DNA from 2 places in the Silvibacterium sp. genome. Region 1 is predicted to be linked to the other one. Evidence: riboswitches for the same ligand, from Rfam matches in the RefSeq annotation. Region 1 holds a riboswitch; the other holds the start of a gene.

Region 1 (3,410 bases):
CGAGCCGAGCTGATACTGCAGCTCGATCTCCGCGCCCTGCGCACGATAGGCCAGCGAGTTGATGTACGCGCCGCCGTACTCGAAAGTCGGCAGGTCGGCGGCGGGAACACCCAGCTCGATGAGCCCGGCCTGATCCACATATTCCACACCGTTGGTGAACTCATTGTGGAAATAGGTGAGGCCAAGCACGCCGCGGCCGCGGAGGAACGTCTGGTCCACACCGGCGTCATAGGTGCGCGAATCCTCCGCGCCGAGCGGCGTCACGCGGTACTCGGAGATGAGCTGCGCGCCATCCGTGAGCGGCGCGAGCAGCCCGTAGAGCGAGTTGCTCTGGTCATAGACGCTCGGCTCCTTGATGCCCTTGCCGAAGCTGCCGTGCAGCTTGGTGCCGTTGAAGAAGCCGCGATCCGAAGGCCGCACCAGGTAGTAGGCGAGCGAGGCGCGTGGCGTCGCCGCGAAGCCGAAGAGTCCGTTGTCTTCCAGGCCCGTGCCCAGGTTCCAGAAGAGGCGGTTCTGCACATCGCCCGAGAGCTGCAACGTATAGCTATAGTTGTCGCGGCTGATGGTGCTCGCGGTCTCGCCGGTATATCCGGCCGCGCCGTATTCGTGCTCGTACTTGAAGGCGCCGAGCGCGAGGAAGTGCGGCGTCACGCTGTAGTCGCTCTGCACATAGGCGAAGTCGCGGCTCGAAGGCGAGAGGTACTGCGAGTAGGTGTCGCTGTACTGGAAGATGGCCTGCCCGTGCACGGAGTAGCCGTTCGCGCCGGTGATGGTCTCGGGCGCGCCCAGCCAGTAACCGATCTCGGGATCGTAAATGCCGGTTGCGCCGTAGTCGTTGTATTCGGAGTTCTGCCGCAGGCCGCCATACCGCAGCATGTTATGCCACTTGTCGGTGGCCTGGTTGTTCCAGGTCACGCCGTAGTAGTTGTCCTGCTCTTTCTGCTGGCCGACGTCGGGAATCCCGTAGAGCGCGATGGCATTCGGCTGGCCCGCGGAGACGATCACGTGGCGCACGGTGAAGCGCAGATCGTTCGCCGCGTTCGGCGTCCATCCGAAGTTGCCCGCATACGTCGCGTTGTGGAATTCGCTGTTGGGGATGTTGTTGTCCGTGTCCATGCGCGCGAAGGCCGAGTACGCGTCGAAGTGCTTATACGCCTCGCCAGCGGTCACGTTGTTGCGATAGGTGCCGAAGTTGCCCGCGTCGCCATCGTAGGTGAAGTAGGGCAGTCCGGTGGCGCCGCGCGGCGTGGTCATGCTCACCACACCGGCCAGCGCATCCGATCCATAGAGCGCGCTGTTGGGCTCACGCAGCACCTCGATGGACGCAATGCCCGTGCTTGCGAGGTTCGCGAACTCCACGCCGCCGCCGATGGAGTTGGCCGGGATGCCGTCGATGAGCACCTTGTTTGCATCCGACCCGCCGCCGCGGATGTAGAGCGCGGTGGTGCCGCCCATCTCGCCGGTCTGCGTCATCTGCAGGCCTGGCACCGTGCGCAGCGGCTGCTGCACCTCGGTGTCGTAGCGGAAGTCGTCGGAGGGCATCACCGTGACGGCGGTGCCCGTCTGCGCCTCGGGCGTGGGCGAGCCGGTCGAAGTTACGGTGACCTGCTGCGTGAGCGTGGGCGTGGCCAGCGTCACGTTCAGCTCGTCTTCTTCGGATGCGGTGAGATACACCGTCTGGCTGCTGGCTGCCTGGAAGGATGGCGCGGCCGCGCGCACACTGTAACGGCCAGAGGCCGGGATGGCGAAGTGATAAGCGCCGCTGCGGTCGCTGCGCGTGCTTGCGACCACGCGATCGTTCTCGACGAGACTTACGGAAGCATCGGCCACGGCCGCGCCCAGAGGATCGACTACTGTTCCGTGAATATCACCGGACTTCTGCGCAGAAAGCTGCGACACCGGGAAAAGAAGAAGCGCGGCACCACCAACGGCAGACCATCGACGTACAGAAAAAGACATATTTCCCCCTCGGGTTCGTGCAACAGCCGGGCCGGTCTCCTGACTCGCGCGTCTTCAAGTGCGTGCTGCCTTCCCGGAGCATCGCTCCAGTGGCGTTCCACCTGCCTGCACCACTCTCTGCGCTCACAGTTACGGGGTAGTGGCGGATTTGCACCGCGCTTCCCGACACCCTGCTGATCGTTCGGTTATGAGTGAATGAACTCCCTGCATCGAGACGAGCCGCAATCGGCTCGCGCGATGCAGGACGCTAAGAAAGTGTGCCCTTCAGCGCCAGCGGCAGCCCCGCGACCATCAGTACAACATGGTCCGCGATGGCCGCGACGCGCTGGTTGATCTCGCCGAGCAGGTCGCGATAGCGCCGCCCCAGCTCGAAGGCCGGAACCACGCCGCTGCCTACCTCGTTCGAGACCAGCACCACCGGGCAGGGCGCTGCCTTCAGCGCATCGCAGAGACCCGCGACCGCCTGCATCTGCGATGCAGGGTCACCGCTGTAGGCGTCGAGCAGCTTGCCCGCATATAAGGTCAGGCAGTCGACCACCAGCAGGTCGCAGTCCTCGACCGATGCGATCGCCTCAGCCAGATGCAGCGATTCTTCGATGGTCTTCCAGTGCGCCGGGCGCTCGGCCTGGTGGCGCTCGATCTTGCGGCGCATCTCATCGTCCTCGCGCCGCTCGGCGGTCGCGAGAAAGGTCACGCGGTCGGCCCTGAAGGCGATCTCCAGGGCATGGCGGCTCTTGCCGCTGCGCACCCCGCCCAGAACGAGGGTTACGCGCGCATGTGTGCTTGCAGGCATGCAAAGCTCTCCGGCGTCCGTAACGGCGAACGCGCACAGGCATAGGGGGAATGGACAATAGATCCGCTGCCACGCGACCAGGAAAGCGATCCCGCGTTCATGCTCTTCAACTCTCCCATCGAAGTTGAATCAGCCCGGACTGGCATCTGGCCGGTCTCCTGACTCACGCCTCACCAAGATCGAACGGCCTTCCCAGGACCAAGCCCAGTGGCGCAAATTGCCGACCTCTCCGCGTTCACAGTTACGGGGTAGTGGCGGATTCGCACCGCCTTCCCGAACACCAGATGCTTGAACGATACCGCCCGGCTGAATGAAAATCAACGTTCTGTGAAAATGGAGCCGCGCCCCTGTGAGAAACCTCACGCGGCTGCTTCATAAAACGCCAACATGGCTGTGCGATAGATAAAGGTATGCATACTCGACGGGACTTTTTGAAGTTTGCGGCACTGGCCACCGGCGCGGCCGGCGTGGCGGGCATTGCGCCGGAGTCGATCCAGCGCGCATACGCGATTGAACCGGCGCCCGGCTCCACCTGGCGCGATGCCGAGCACATCGTCATCCTGATGCAGGAGAACCGCTCCTTCGATCATGCATTCGGCACCCTGCGCGGCGTGCGCGGCTACAACGATCCCCGCGCCCTGCGGCTGGCCAACGGCAA
Region 2 (3,410 bases), on a different contig from region 1:
AGCCGATCGTGGTGGATGCGGCGACGATCGGCTATCCGCGCAAATCGCTCAGTGATCTGGATGCGGGTGACTACACGGTGCAAGCCGTCTTCAACGTGTATGAGGAGTTCCACCTCGCCAGCGGCAAGACGGTATGGCTGCCGCCGGACAAGGGCGAGGGCCAACACTGGGACGAGAAGCCGGGCAATCCCTATGACGCGCCAGTGAAGGTGCACTTCGACCCGAAGACGAAGACGGTACTGAAGCTTTCGCTCGACAAGGTGATCCCGCCGATTGCAGGCACAGATCAGGATCCGGCGGTGATGGCGGCGAAGGATCCCGGCGCGAAGTGGCTGAAGTACGAGCGATTCCGCAGCGAAAAGCTGAGCAAATTCTGGGGACGCGATGTGTACGTGGGCGCGTGGGTACTGTTGCCGGACGGCTTCGACGAGCATCCGGACGCGCACTATCCGCTGGTTGTCTACCAGGACCATTACCATGCGGGCTTCGGCCCGCTGCCATGGATTACGAAGCTGCCCGACGGGAAGGACAAGGGAGCTGCGCGCCGCGCCGCGGCCGGCTATCGCTTCTTCCAGGACTGGACCTCCGGCCGGTTGCCGCGCGTGATCATGATCTATGTGCAGAACGCGAATCCGTACTATGACGACTCGTACGTGGTGGATTCCGCGAACCTCGGGCCATACGGATCGGCGATCAACGAAGAGCTGATTCCGTTCATCGAGAAGAAGTATCGCGGTCTGGGGCAGGGCTGGGCGCGCGCGACCTTCGGCGGGTCGACCGGCGGCTGGGAGGCTTTGGCGACGCAGGTCTTCTATCCGGATTTGTATAACGGAACCTGGGCGGCCTGCCCCGATCCGGTGGATTTCCACGGCTACCAGAACATCGATCTCTATAACGATGCGAATGCCTTTCTCCGCAAGGGCGACTTCGGCGAGATTCCAATCGCGGCCGATCGCAAGCCGGATGGCTCGATCATCGCGAATGCCGAAGGCGAATTCCGCTTCGAGTATGTACTGGGCACGCATGGGCGTTCGACCGAGCAGTGGAATATCTGGCAGGCGGTCTTCTCGCCAGCCGGGCCGGATGGCTATCCGGCGCAGGTGATCGATCCGCTGACCGGAAAGATCGACAAGCAGGTAGTCGAGTATTGGCACGAGCACTACGACCTGAACGCCTATTTGCAGAAAAACTGGGCGACGCTGGGACCGAAGCTCGAGGGCAAGCTGCACCTGGCGGTGGGCGATGGCGACACCTATTTTCTGAACAACGCTGTGCATGATCTGCAGAAATCGCTGGCTGCGAGCCGGAATCCGCATTCAGATGCCGAATTCCAGTACGGCCCGGGCGAGCCGCACTGCTATACCGGAGGTCCGGCCGAGTATTCGATGCAGGAAAACAACGCCGACTGGCCGCAGCGGGTGCTTCCGCTGATGGTCGATCACATGCTGAAGACGGCGCCCGAGGGGGTGGATGTGAAGAGCTGGCGTTATTAATCAGTAAACAAAAGGCGGTAACCGGTCACCCATTGTGGGGTTCTGCGAAGTTTTGCAGAATATCCACAATGGGTGGCCTTGTTTGCGCCGGTCGACTCAACTTATAGTGTGGTTATTCCGATGGTTCCTCCCAAGCGGAGGATGAAAAGGGAACCCGGTGAGAATCCGGGACTGCCCCGCAGCGGTTAGTAGGTACGAAAGCCACGAGGACACTGGGTCTCTTGTATCGGACCTCGGGAAGTCTGGCGAGTAGGCTTGAACCTGCGTAGTCCGAAGACCTGCCAACGGAAATATTCGCTCGCGCCTCCGAGGGTGAGGCGAGGCAATGGTGACTGGCGCTACTCCGCCTGGAGTGGCCGTTGCTGTTTCTTCGCGTGCTTTCCGGGGCCAAGGAGACTCTCCCGATGGCCGCAACTTCCGATCGCATTCCTGTACAGACGACTCTCTCCGACGTGACGCCGGGCTTCCCCGTGCCTGAAGAGACGGCAGTGATGCATGTGCGCAAGCGCAATGGATCGCTCGAGCCCGTCGACGTAAACAAGATTGTGCGTGCGGTGCAGCGCTGCGCCCATGGCCTGCAGCATGTGGATTCGATCCGCGTGGCCTCGAAGACGATCGGCGGCCTGTACGATGGCGCCACCACACAGGAACTGGACAAGATTTCGATCGACACGGCGGCTTCGCTGATCGCGGAAGAGCCGCAGTATTCGCGCCTGGCTGCGCGTCTGCTGCTGGCGACGATCATGAAGGAAGTTTCGGGCTTCAACCTGTATTCCTTCTCGCAGTCGATCAGCTACGGGCACCAGGAAGGCGTGGTCAGCAAGGCCGCATTCGACTTTGTGAACACGCATGCCCGCAAGCTGAACGACGCGATCGACGACGAGTTCTCCGATCGCTTCGAATACTTCGGCCTGCGCACCGTGTATGACCGTTACCTGCTCCGTGATCCGCTTTCGCGCCGGATCATCGAGACGCCGCAGCACTTCTTCCTCCGTGTGGCCTGCGGCCTTGCGCAGTCGCCGAACGAGGCGATCAACTTCTACAAGCTGATTGCGTCGCTCGACTATCTACCGTCTTCGCCGACGCTCTTCAACTCGGGCACCAAGCACGCGCAGATGTCGTCGTGCTACCTGCACGATTCGCCTCTGGACTCGCTGAACAGCATCTACGACACCTATAAGAATGTCGCGCTGCTGTCGAAGTTCTCGGGCGGCATCGGTCTCGCGTTCCATCGTGTGCGCTCAGAAGGTTCGCTGATCCGCGCGACCAACGGCCTCTCGAACGGCATTGTGCCGTGGCTGCGCACGCTGGATAGCTCGGTTGCCGCGGTGAACCAGGGTGGCAAGCGCAAAGGTGCCTGCTGCGTGTACCTCGAGCCGTGGCATGCGGATGTCGAGTCGTTCCTCGAACTGCGCGACAACACCGGCGACGTGGCGCGCCGTACGCACAATCTGAATCTCGCCAACTGGATTCCCGACCTCTTCATGGAGCGCGTGGAATCCGACGGCGTGTGGTCGCTCTTCGATCCGAAGGACGTGCCGCAGCTGCCCGACCTTTACGGCAACGAGTTCAAGGTTGCCTATGAGAAGGCCGAAGAGGCGCAGCTCTATCGCCGTCAGATCAAGGCTCGCGACCTGTATGCGCGCATGATGCGCACACTGGCTGAGACCGGCAATGGCTGGATGACCTTTAAGGATGCAACCAACCTGAAGTGCAACCAGACCGGCGAAGCGGGCAACGTGGTGCACCTCTCGAACCTGTGCACCGAAATCACCGAGGTGACTTCGAGCGACCAGACCGCGGTCTGCAACCTGGGCTCGATCAACCTTGGCCGGCACGTGACGTGGGATGCCGACGGACGCCCGAGCTTCGATTTCGAGAAGCTGGCGCGCACGGTTCACACCGCGGTACCAATGC

The links. A riboswitch is a leader RNA that binds a small molecule or an ion and turns the genes downstream of it on or off. The one in region 1 is predicted to bind cobalamin.
Region 2: it holds a riboswitch for cobalamin, as region 1 does, so the genes downstream of both, QM649_RS00530 (ribonucleoside-diphosphate reductase subunit alpha) here and QM649_RS07480 (TonB-dependent receptor) in region 1, are expected to answer to the same signal.

What each region holds. Positions count from the first base shown of each region.
Region 1 covers NZ_JASGFD010000015.1:14,325-17,734, reverse strand. Annotated here, with positions in the region: gene QM649_RS07480 (TonB-dependent receptor) at 1-1,959, opposite strand, end outside; cobalamin riboswitch at 1,971-2,147, opposite strand; gene cobU (bifunctional adenosylcobinamide kinase/adenosylcobinamide-phosphate guanylyltransferase) at 2,207-2,752, opposite strand; cobalamin riboswitch at 2,883-3,052, opposite strand; gene QM649_RS07470 (phosphocholine-specific phospholipase C) at 3,163-3,410, shown strand, end outside.
Region 2 covers NZ_JASGFD010000001.1:149,034-152,443, reverse strand. Annotated here, with positions in the region: gene QM649_RS00535 (alpha/beta hydrolase-fold protein) at 1-1,493, shown strand, start outside; cobalamin riboswitch at 1,598-1,794, shown strand; gene QM649_RS00530 (ribonucleoside-diphosphate reductase subunit alpha) at 1,898-3,410, shown strand, end outside.